One region of the Bradyrhizobium sp. WSM1417 genome, then DNA from elsewhere that is predicted to be linked to it. Evidence: riboswitches for the same ligand, from Rfam matches in the RefSeq annotation. Region 1 holds a riboswitch; the other holds the start of a gene.
The links. A riboswitch is a leader RNA that binds a small molecule or an ion and turns the genes downstream of it on or off. The one in region 1 is predicted to bind cobalamin.
Positions count from the first base shown of each region.

Region 1 (4,412 bases):
CCTGAGCAGCGCATCGTCCGCGCCACGCTCGCAACACTCGACGCCGCTGTCGGAGCCGAGATGGAGCGCACCGCGCTCATCCTGGTCGGCAAGACTCTGGGCGCGGCGGATTTTTCCGAGAGCCGTCTCTATGCCGCCGACTACGACCGCCGCTATCGCCCCGTGGGCGCCGAGCCGCGCTTTCCGGAGGTGTCGTGATGGCGGCAGGGCTCGTCATCTCCGCGCCGGCCTCTAGCGTCGGCAAGACGACGCTGACGCTGGCGCTCGCCCGCGCCTGGTGCAATAGCGGATTGCGGGTGCAGTGCTTCAAGAGCGGCCCCGATTACATCGATCCCGCGTTTCATGCAGCCGCGACCGGACGCGCCTCGGTCAACGTCGACAGCTGGGCGATGAATCGCGGGACGATCTCGCATCTCGTCAGTCGCGGCACTGACGCCGATGTCGTGCTGGCCGAAGGCTCGATGGGTCTGTTCGACGGCGTCGCCGCGCGTGGCGTCTGCGGCACCGGGGCGACCGCCGACATCGCGGAGATGCTGGACTGGCCGGTGCTGCTGGTGATCGATCCCTCGGGCCAGGCCCAAACGGCGGCCGCGATTGCCGCGGGCCTTCGCGATTACCGTCCCGGTGTGCGCCTTGCGGGCGTCGTGCTCAATCGCGTTGCGAGCCCGCGCCACGAAGCCCTCGTGCGGCGCGCGCTGTTGGATGCCGGCATCGCCGTGTTCGGCGCGCTGCCGCGCCATGCCGAGATCAGCCTGCCGAAACGGCATCTCGGACTGGTCCAGGCCGAGGAGCAAGCGGAGATCGGCAAGCTGATCGACGAGGCCGCCCGCTTCGTCGCCGAGCATGTCGATCTCGACGCGGTGCTGCGTTCGGCTGCCACCTGGTCGCCGCAACCTGCCGCGAGCGGCGTCAACGTGACGCCACCCGGCCAGCGCATTGCGCTCGCCCGTGACGCCGCGTTCTCCTTCGTCTATCCGCATATGCTGGAAGCGTGGCGCGCGGCGGGTGCGGAGATCTCGACATTCTCGCCGCTCGCCGATGAAGGCCCTGATCCGGGCGCCGATGTGTGCTGGCTGCCTGGCGGCTATCCCGAGCTGCAGGCCGGCAAGATCGCGGCCAATGCGCGCTTCCGCAGCGGATTGCGCGCCTTCGCCGAAACGCGCCCGGTGCATGGCGAATGCGGAGGCTATATGGTGCTGGGCACCGCGTTGACCGACGCCGACGGCATCCGCCACGAGATGACGGGCCTGCTCGGCCTTGAGACGAGCTTTGCCAAACGCCGCATGCATCTGGGCTATCGTCTGGCCGAGCTCGCCGCGCCGATGCCGGGGCATCAGGCCGGTGCACGCCTGCGTGGCCACGAATTCCACTATTCGACGATTCTCGCGCAGCCCGACACGCCGCTGGCGGTCGTGCAGGACGCGACAGGCGTGATCATCGCCGAGACCGGCTCGCGGCGGGGACAAGCCACCGGCACGTTCTTCCATCTGATCGCGGAGGACCGGTGAGCGGTTTTGTCAGTTTCGTCTCCGCCGGCCCCGGCGATCCCGAGCTGCTCACGCTCAAGGGTGCCGCGCGGCTGCGCGAAGCTGATGTCGTGCTCTATGACGATCTTGCTTCGGGCGCGATCCTCGATCTGGCCCGGCCCGGCGCCAATCTCGTCGCGGTGGGAAAACGGGCAGGACGGGCCTCGACCAAGCAGCACCACGTCAACCGCCTGCTGGTCGACTACGCCGCAACAGGCGCGCGCGTGGTGCGATTGAAGTCGGGCGATGCCGGCATCTTTGGCCGGCTCGAGGAGGAGCTCGAGACGCTACGCGAAGCCGGCATCGGCTACGAGATCATTCCCGGTGTCACCTCGGCCTGTGTCGCCGCCGCGCAAGCCGGCATTCCGCTGACCCGGCGTCACACCTCCCGCCGCGTACAGTTCGTGACCGGGGCGGACGTCACCGGCGAGCTGCCGCCAGACCTCAACTGGGTGGCGCTGGCCGATCCGGAGGCGACGACCGTGGTCTATATGGGCCGTCGCACGTTTCCGGCGCTTGTCGTCAAATTGATCGAGCACGGCCTCGCCCCAACCACGCCGGCGTTGTTTGCCGAATCGCTCGGCCGTCCCGATGAGCGGCTGGTCCGCACCACCATTTCGGAACTTGCGGAGCAGCTTGCGCGGGGCGGGGCGGCCTCGACGGCGGCCGTCATCCTGTTCGGCGCGCTGGCGGGGGATTATCCGTCATGACGGCCACGGCCACCCTTCGCCCCTTGACGCCCGGCTGGCGAAAGGGGCACACAGGAGAGGCATGGTGCTCGACGCGGCGCAAAGCGCCGGAGCATAATCGGGAATGGGGATGGGCGGACCCAGTTGCGGCGCCCAAAACCCCAGCCGCCCCCGCGACTGTAAGCGGTGAGGGACTTCGATCAGCCACTGGGCCGCAAGGTTCGGGAAGGCCGGAGACTCCCAGTGAACCGCGAGCCAGGAGACCGGCCGTGCACGTTTTGAGGCCAAGGCCGTCGGGTGTGACGGCAAGAAGGATCTGAGCCATGCATATCGAACCCGGACTAGTCTCGGACGCCAAGCTCGTGCTGAGTTACGCAACCGGCATCGCCGTTGGCGGCGTTGCCTTGAAGCTCGCGGTCGAGACCGTGCGCGAGCAGGGCATCACGTCATTCGCGGCGCGCACGCTCGCCACCACGGGCCTCGTGTTCGTCTTCTTCGAGATCCTGCCGCACTTCCCGGTCGGCGTGTCCGAAGTGCACTTCATCCTCGGCTCGACCTTGTTCCTGCTGTTTGGAGCGGCGCCTGCGGCCTTCGGCCTTGCGTTCGGCCTGCTGTTCCAGGGCATCTTCTTCGAGCCGCCGGACCTGCCGCAATATGGCATGAACGTCACCACGCTGCTGGTGCCGCTGTTCGGGATCCAGGCGATCGCCACGCGGATCATTTCGCGCAACACGGCCTATGTCGATCTGAAGTATCGCCAGGCGCTGGCGCTTTCGACGACCTATCAGGCGGGTGTCATCGCCTGGGTGGCGTTCTGGGCGATTTATGGATCGGGCTTCGGCGCGACCAACCTCGCAAACATCGCGACCTTCGCGGCGTCCTATGCGTTGGTCATCGTGATCGAGCCGCTCGCCGATCTCGGCGTGCTGGCGCTGGCGAAGTCATTGCGCGGCGTCACCGCGTCCGGCCTCGTCACGCCGCGTTTGCACAACGCGGCCTAGAGACAAGCGAAAGGGCGGCCGCTGTGGCCGCCCTTCGCAGCCACGATGCTCACGCTCTCCCTGATAGGCATCGGTTGCGGCGATCCCGAGCAGCTCACGCGTGCCGCGATCACTGCCATCAACGCGGCCGATCTCGTCCTGATCCCGCGCAAGGGAACGGCCAAGTCCGACCTCGCCGATCTCAGGCGGACGATCTGCGCCGATGTGCTCGCCAGCGACACGACCCGCATTGCCGAGTTCGATCTGCCCGTCCGCGACGCCGCTGAAGCGGACTATCGCAAGGGCGTGGACGATTGGCATGATGCCGTCGCCGCTGCCTGGTCGCAGACGATCGCGGATCATCTCGAAGGCGAGGGCAAGGTCGCGCTGCTGATCTGGGGCGATCCCTCGCTTTATGATTCCTCGCTGCGCATCGCGCGGCGGCTCAATCCCTCGCCAAAGATCGAGGTCGTTCCCGGCATCACCTCGATCCAGGCGCTGTGTGCGGCGCATGCGCTGCCGCTCAACGACATCGGCGAGCCCTTCCTGGTCACGACCGGACGCCGCTTGCGCGATGGCGGTTGGCCGCAAGGCGTCGATACCGTGGTTGTGATGCTCGACGGCGGCACGGCGTTCCAGTCGCTCGATCCGGAAGGCCTGCACATCTGGTGGGGCGCCTATCTCGGCATGGCCGATCAGATCGTCATGTCCGGCGCGCTGGCCGAGATCGGCCCGCGTATCGTCGCGGTGCGCCAAGAGGCGCGCGAACGGCACGGCTGGATCATGGACAATTACATCCTCAAGCGCAGGCCGTGAGGCAAGCGAGGCAGCATGCTCCCCGAATGGGTCACCCAACAATGCCCCGAGATCTCCGCAGTCCACCGCGAGGCGGCGGTGGCGCGGCAGGCGCAACTGACGAAACCGACCGGCGCGCTCGGCCGGCTCGAGCAGCTCGCGATTGACCTTGCCGGCCTGCAAGCAACCGAGCAGCCGCGCGCGGCGCGGGTGCCGATCATCATCTTTGCCGGCGATCACGGCATCGTCGCGCAGGGCGTCTCGGCCTATCCGCAAGAAGTGACCATCGCGATGCTGGCGAATTTTGCCTCCGGCGGTGCCGCGATCTCGGTGCTCGCGCGTGAGTTGGGCTCTAACCTCGAAGTCATCGACGCCGGCACGCTGGCGCAGGAGGAGATGGCTGGGATCGTGACCGACAAGCC
Region 1 covers NZ_KI911783.1:3,925,963-3,930,374, forward strand. The annotation lists gene cobM (precorrin-4 C(11)-methyltransferase) at 1-198, shown strand, start outside; gene BRA1417_RS0118710 (cobyrinate a,c-diamide synthase) at 198-1,508, shown strand; gene cobA (uroporphyrinogen-III C-methyltransferase) at 1,505-2,236, shown strand; cobalamin riboswitch at 2,282-2,502, shown strand; gene BRA1417_RS0118720 (energy-coupling factor ABC transporter permease) at 2,539-3,216, shown strand; gene cobF (precorrin-6A synthase (deacetylating)) at 3,262-4,011, shown strand; gene cobT (nicotinate-nucleotide--dimethylbenzimidazole phosphoribosyltransferase) at 4,027-4,412, shown strand, end outside.

Region 2 (4,412 bases), 2.0 Mb from region 1:
GCGGCTATCGGCAAGCGAGATCATCAGCTGCAATACGTGCCACAATCTCGCCACCGGCGGAGTCGATGCCGGTCCGACCTCCGTCGGTCACGGCTGGAAGGTCGGCCTACGTCGGGCCCCCACCCTCTACAATGCAGTGTTCAATACGGCGCAATTCTGGGACGGACGCGCCGTGGACCTCAAGGCGCAAGCCACCGGCCCTGTGCAGGCGAGTGCCGAAATTAATGCGACTCCGGATCATGTGCTCGACACCTTGAACTCAATGGCAAGCTATGTCGACTTGTTCAAAAACGCTTTCCCGAACGAAGCGAGACCGGGTCACCTTCGAAAACTTTGCAAAGGCAATCGAGGCTTTTGAAGCAACTCTCATTACGCCTGCGGCCCCATTCGATCAGTATCTGGGGGGCAATACACATGCTCTCAACGATCAGGAGAAGTCAGGCTTGGCGCTGTTTATGGAGAAGGGGTGCTCCACCTGCCACAATGGAATTAATGTCGGTGGACAGGCCTATTTCCCATTCGGCGCGATGAAAAAGCCGGACCCAAGGGTGCTTCCGGACGCCGACGGGGCCGGTTCGCGGTCACCAAGGCGGCCGCCGACGAATATGTCTTCCGCGCGGCGCCGTTGCGGAACGTCGCCTTGCGAGCCCCTTACTTCCATTCGGGTCAGGTTTGGAATCTGAAGCAAGCTGTTGCCTGATGAGTGAATTCCAGCTCGGCGCCAAGCTTAGCGATGAGGAAGAGAACGATATCGTAGCGTTTCTAAATTCGCTGACCCGGCGGCTGCCTAAGATCGAGTATCCGATACTACCCACGCGTACGAACACCACACCAGAGCCTTCTATAGACAAATAGGTTAACGCACCGGCCCCATGCGTTGGCCTCCAGATGCGGTGCAACGACCCTGACCGATCTCGTGCACTAAAAAAACGCCCGGCCTCCTCGGGAGGCCGGGCGAAAGTCACGCCGGAGCGACGCTGCTTTATGAATCGCACCAGCTTTCGTCGGTAGGGAGGACTACCGGCGATCGATTTACGGCGAGGGCATTCGCCGTCAAACAACGAGGAGCGGAGATCGCTCCGCGCGAAATCTGGAGCCTCTTGCCTTCCACTCCTGTGGGAAATCTCAGGACTTGACCACCACTCGCCCGCTGTCCGGTTGGCAAGGCAGTGCCTTGCTCAAGCTGGGATCCTTCGCGCAACCGGTTTCGGTGCCGTGCCCTGAAACTCAAGCCGCCGTTTGCTTGGCGCAGCAGCATCCCCAAGCACCAACAGCGCTCGATTATCTTTCCCGAGCATCGTGCCAAAGCGCCAATTTTCGTATGACATTCCGTAAGGGCGGTAAAATTGATTGTTATGATGGCACACATCCACGCGATGGATAAATGAAACAGTCGGGCTGCGGTTCGCGTACAGCGTTAATGACTATGGAATATGTCACCTGATCGGCACGAAAGTTCCTTGATCTTCTGAACTGAGAACGCCAGCTACGTCTTCACATTGGGATCGAGATCGGTCTCTAGCTCAATGTCGATCGGAACATGAAGCAGCGAGCAGGAGGGAGCAACCTGAACACGGTCCCTACCCAGGTTTTGGACCAGAGGGGCAAGTTGGCGGAGCAGCGGCGGAAGATTGGAGCGCCACACGTTGCGACCATCGACGACGCCTAGCGAGACCACGAGATCTCTAGGAGCTGTGGCGACAATTGTGTCCAACTGGTCGGGCGCCCGAACCAGGTCCACATCAAGCCCGGCAACGGGCAAGGCCAAGGTTGTTTCAAGATTGTCGCCGATAGCCCCGAAATAAGTGGCCAGCATGATTTTAAGCGCCGGCACGGCCTTTGCGAAATGAGCATAGGCCCGGCGGACAGCCGCCCGAGATGCCTCATCCAGGTCCATCACTAGGGATTGCTCATCGAGCTGAACCCATTCAGCACCGCGCGAGGCTAGTTCGCGGAGAACATCGACATAGACTGGGAAGAGTCGATCAAGCAACGACAACGGATTGAATGCTGGATTTGAGCTTTTGCCGAGCTTCAGGAAAGTGACTGGGCCAACCAGGACGGGGCGCGTCTGCTAGCCGAGACTTTTTGCCTCCTCATACTCCTCGATCGGCTTTCGGGAGGAATACTTAAAGATTTGATCCTGGTGAAATTCCGGCACCATGTAGTGGTAGTTGGTATCGAACCACTTCGTCATCTCCTGCGCGGCTACGCCAGGCCCATGCTGAGCGTGACCACCGTCCTGAGCGCCACGTGCCATGGTCTTGAGCGACACAGGACAGTCGGTCCAGCCGTATACGTCGGGAATGGCACCGACCATTACGCTAGTATCGAGCACATGGTCGTAGAGCGAGAAGTGATTTGAAGGAATGACGGTCGCGCCGCGGGATTTCTGCCGTGCCAATTCGCGGCACGAAGTCCACTTCCCGCCTCGAGGAACTCGGCTGCGCTGGACTTTCCCGCCCAGTAGCTCTCGAGCGCGAACTTGAGCTCGCGTCGTGGGCCGATGCGTGACGTCCCCAGTGTGGCAACGGGAAGCGACCGAATAGACATAACTTAGACCCCATGATTGGGGGCAAAGGCCATGTCGGACGCGTGCAGCGAATGTCGCGTGAACGACAGCTGCTAGGCGCACCACCGGGACACCCCGCCCGTGGACGATATCTTGTCGAGGCAGGTCTCCTGGCTCGCGGGTCGTCGCTGCTGTCCGGCCTTCCCGAAGCCGCATGGCTTCAGTGACTTCGTTGGACAGCGGCTCGCCGTTCACAGTTGCGGGGACAGCGCTGGGATTACACCGGCTTCCCTCTTAGCTCCGGATCAAACGAAATCCGGAGACCACGACTTCCGGCATTATGCGGACGGGGATCGATGCGCCAACCTACCGAGCCTGGCTGCGATGTTGCCCAAGTCATTGCGAGCCGTACTAGGTAGGCTATGACGATCTGAGGCGAAATCGAGCGATGAAGGTTTCTCGACACGGGGCTGGCTATGCTGCCTTAGACGGGACACAGGTGTCAGGCACCGGACAGACGACCGCGCATTGCGGCGTGTCGCAATGGCCCTCGCACTCCGTACACTTCTTGGCGTCGATAACGTAAATGTCACGCTTGAGGCTGATCGCCGCGTTGGGACACTCGAACTCACATGCACCACAAACCGTACATTGCGAAGCGACGATCTTGTAAGCCATACCTTCCGACTCCTTTGGGCGAACGATGCGATTCGCGATCCCCTTCAAGGGCCGTGCCAAACAGACGCGCTCAATGCTGGGCAATTCGCGCAATTGTGCTGCCCGGGTCTGAGACCATGTTACATCTGCGACAGCAACAGGCCGTCTCAATTTCGAGCTATACGAGCCCTCGCACCCTGCACGAGAGCCAGTCGCGACTCAACCAGTGCGCGCTTCCAGGTTTGTCTGTCACGGCAGCGCGGGACCAACCGAGGCTCGACGATTCCGAACCGGCGGCGCGACTAAAAGCCGCGAGCCAACGCGTCTACGCCGGATCTCGGCAGACCTTCGGTCACACGCCCTGACCGGAGGTTTTTTGCAAACCTCGCTGATGGCTGCAACGTTATCTCCGCGGAACTGGCTGAGACTGGCCAAAAACAGTCTGTGCTACAAAACGCTCCGCGTCGGCGCTTCGGAGAGAAATGAAGTTGCGCTGGGAGGAGCGACACTGGCTTTGCAAAGTGACCGCCTATCAGCACGCCTGGTACAGTAGGCGCAGCAGTGCGGACGAGCGCTGGTCCGCTTTGCCTGGCCGTGCTTAGCCACCTGTCGTGCAACTATTTTGGACGAAGTGGAGGAGGGCTGAAGGATGATTGTGCAAATTGCTTCAGCGGCATGGCCTTTCCGAACAGATGGCCCTGCGCAAGGTCGAAGCCGAGTTCGGTCACAGCAATCAGGTCGGCCTCGCTCTCCACACCTTCGGCGACAGTGCGCACACTGTACTCTTTGGCTAGATCAACGATATGGCGGCACACCGTTCGCTTCAGGGCCCCATTTCCGCAACCAGAGATGAACTTCCGGTCTACTTTCAACTTCATGAACGGGAATTTCTCCACCCCCATGAGCTGCGGCCAATTGGTGCCAACATTGTCGATTGCAAGGCCAATGTTGTGAAAGCGAACCTCACGCGCGACCTCGATCAGGAGATCTAGGTTCTGGATGGCCTCCTTGCTCGCGATTTCAATCGTCAAGCCGCCGAAATCCGGGTGCGACGGCATGCGCTGACAGAGATCACGTACCCCCTGCGGGTCAATCAGGAATGCGGCCGGGAGATTGATGGAGAGATCGATCGAAGTTTGGTGCTCCAGAAGATAGTGCCAATCCCTGATGGCGCGGTCGATCACGAACTGCGACAACTCCCTAAAATGCGGATCGTGAGGCTCCGGGATGAAATAGGCTGGTG
Region 2 covers NZ_KI911783.1:1,930,960-1,935,371, reverse strand. The annotation lists gene BRA1417_RS46165 (cytochrome-c peroxidase) at 1-358, shown strand, start outside; gene BRA1417_RS46160 (cytochrome c peroxidase) at 273-683, shown strand; partial or broken gene BRA1417_RS39740 (hypothetical protein) at 1,487-2,553, opposite strand; cobalamin riboswitch at 2,655-2,855, opposite strand; gene BRA1417_RS42305 (4Fe-4S binding protein) at 2,987-3,190, opposite strand; gene BRA1417_RS0109335 (EAL domain-containing protein) at 3,787-4,412, opposite strand, start outside.
Region 2: another riboswitch for cobalamin. It lies ahead of BRA1417_RS39740 (hypothetical protein); the one in region 1 lies ahead of BRA1417_RS0118720 (energy-coupling factor ABC transporter permease).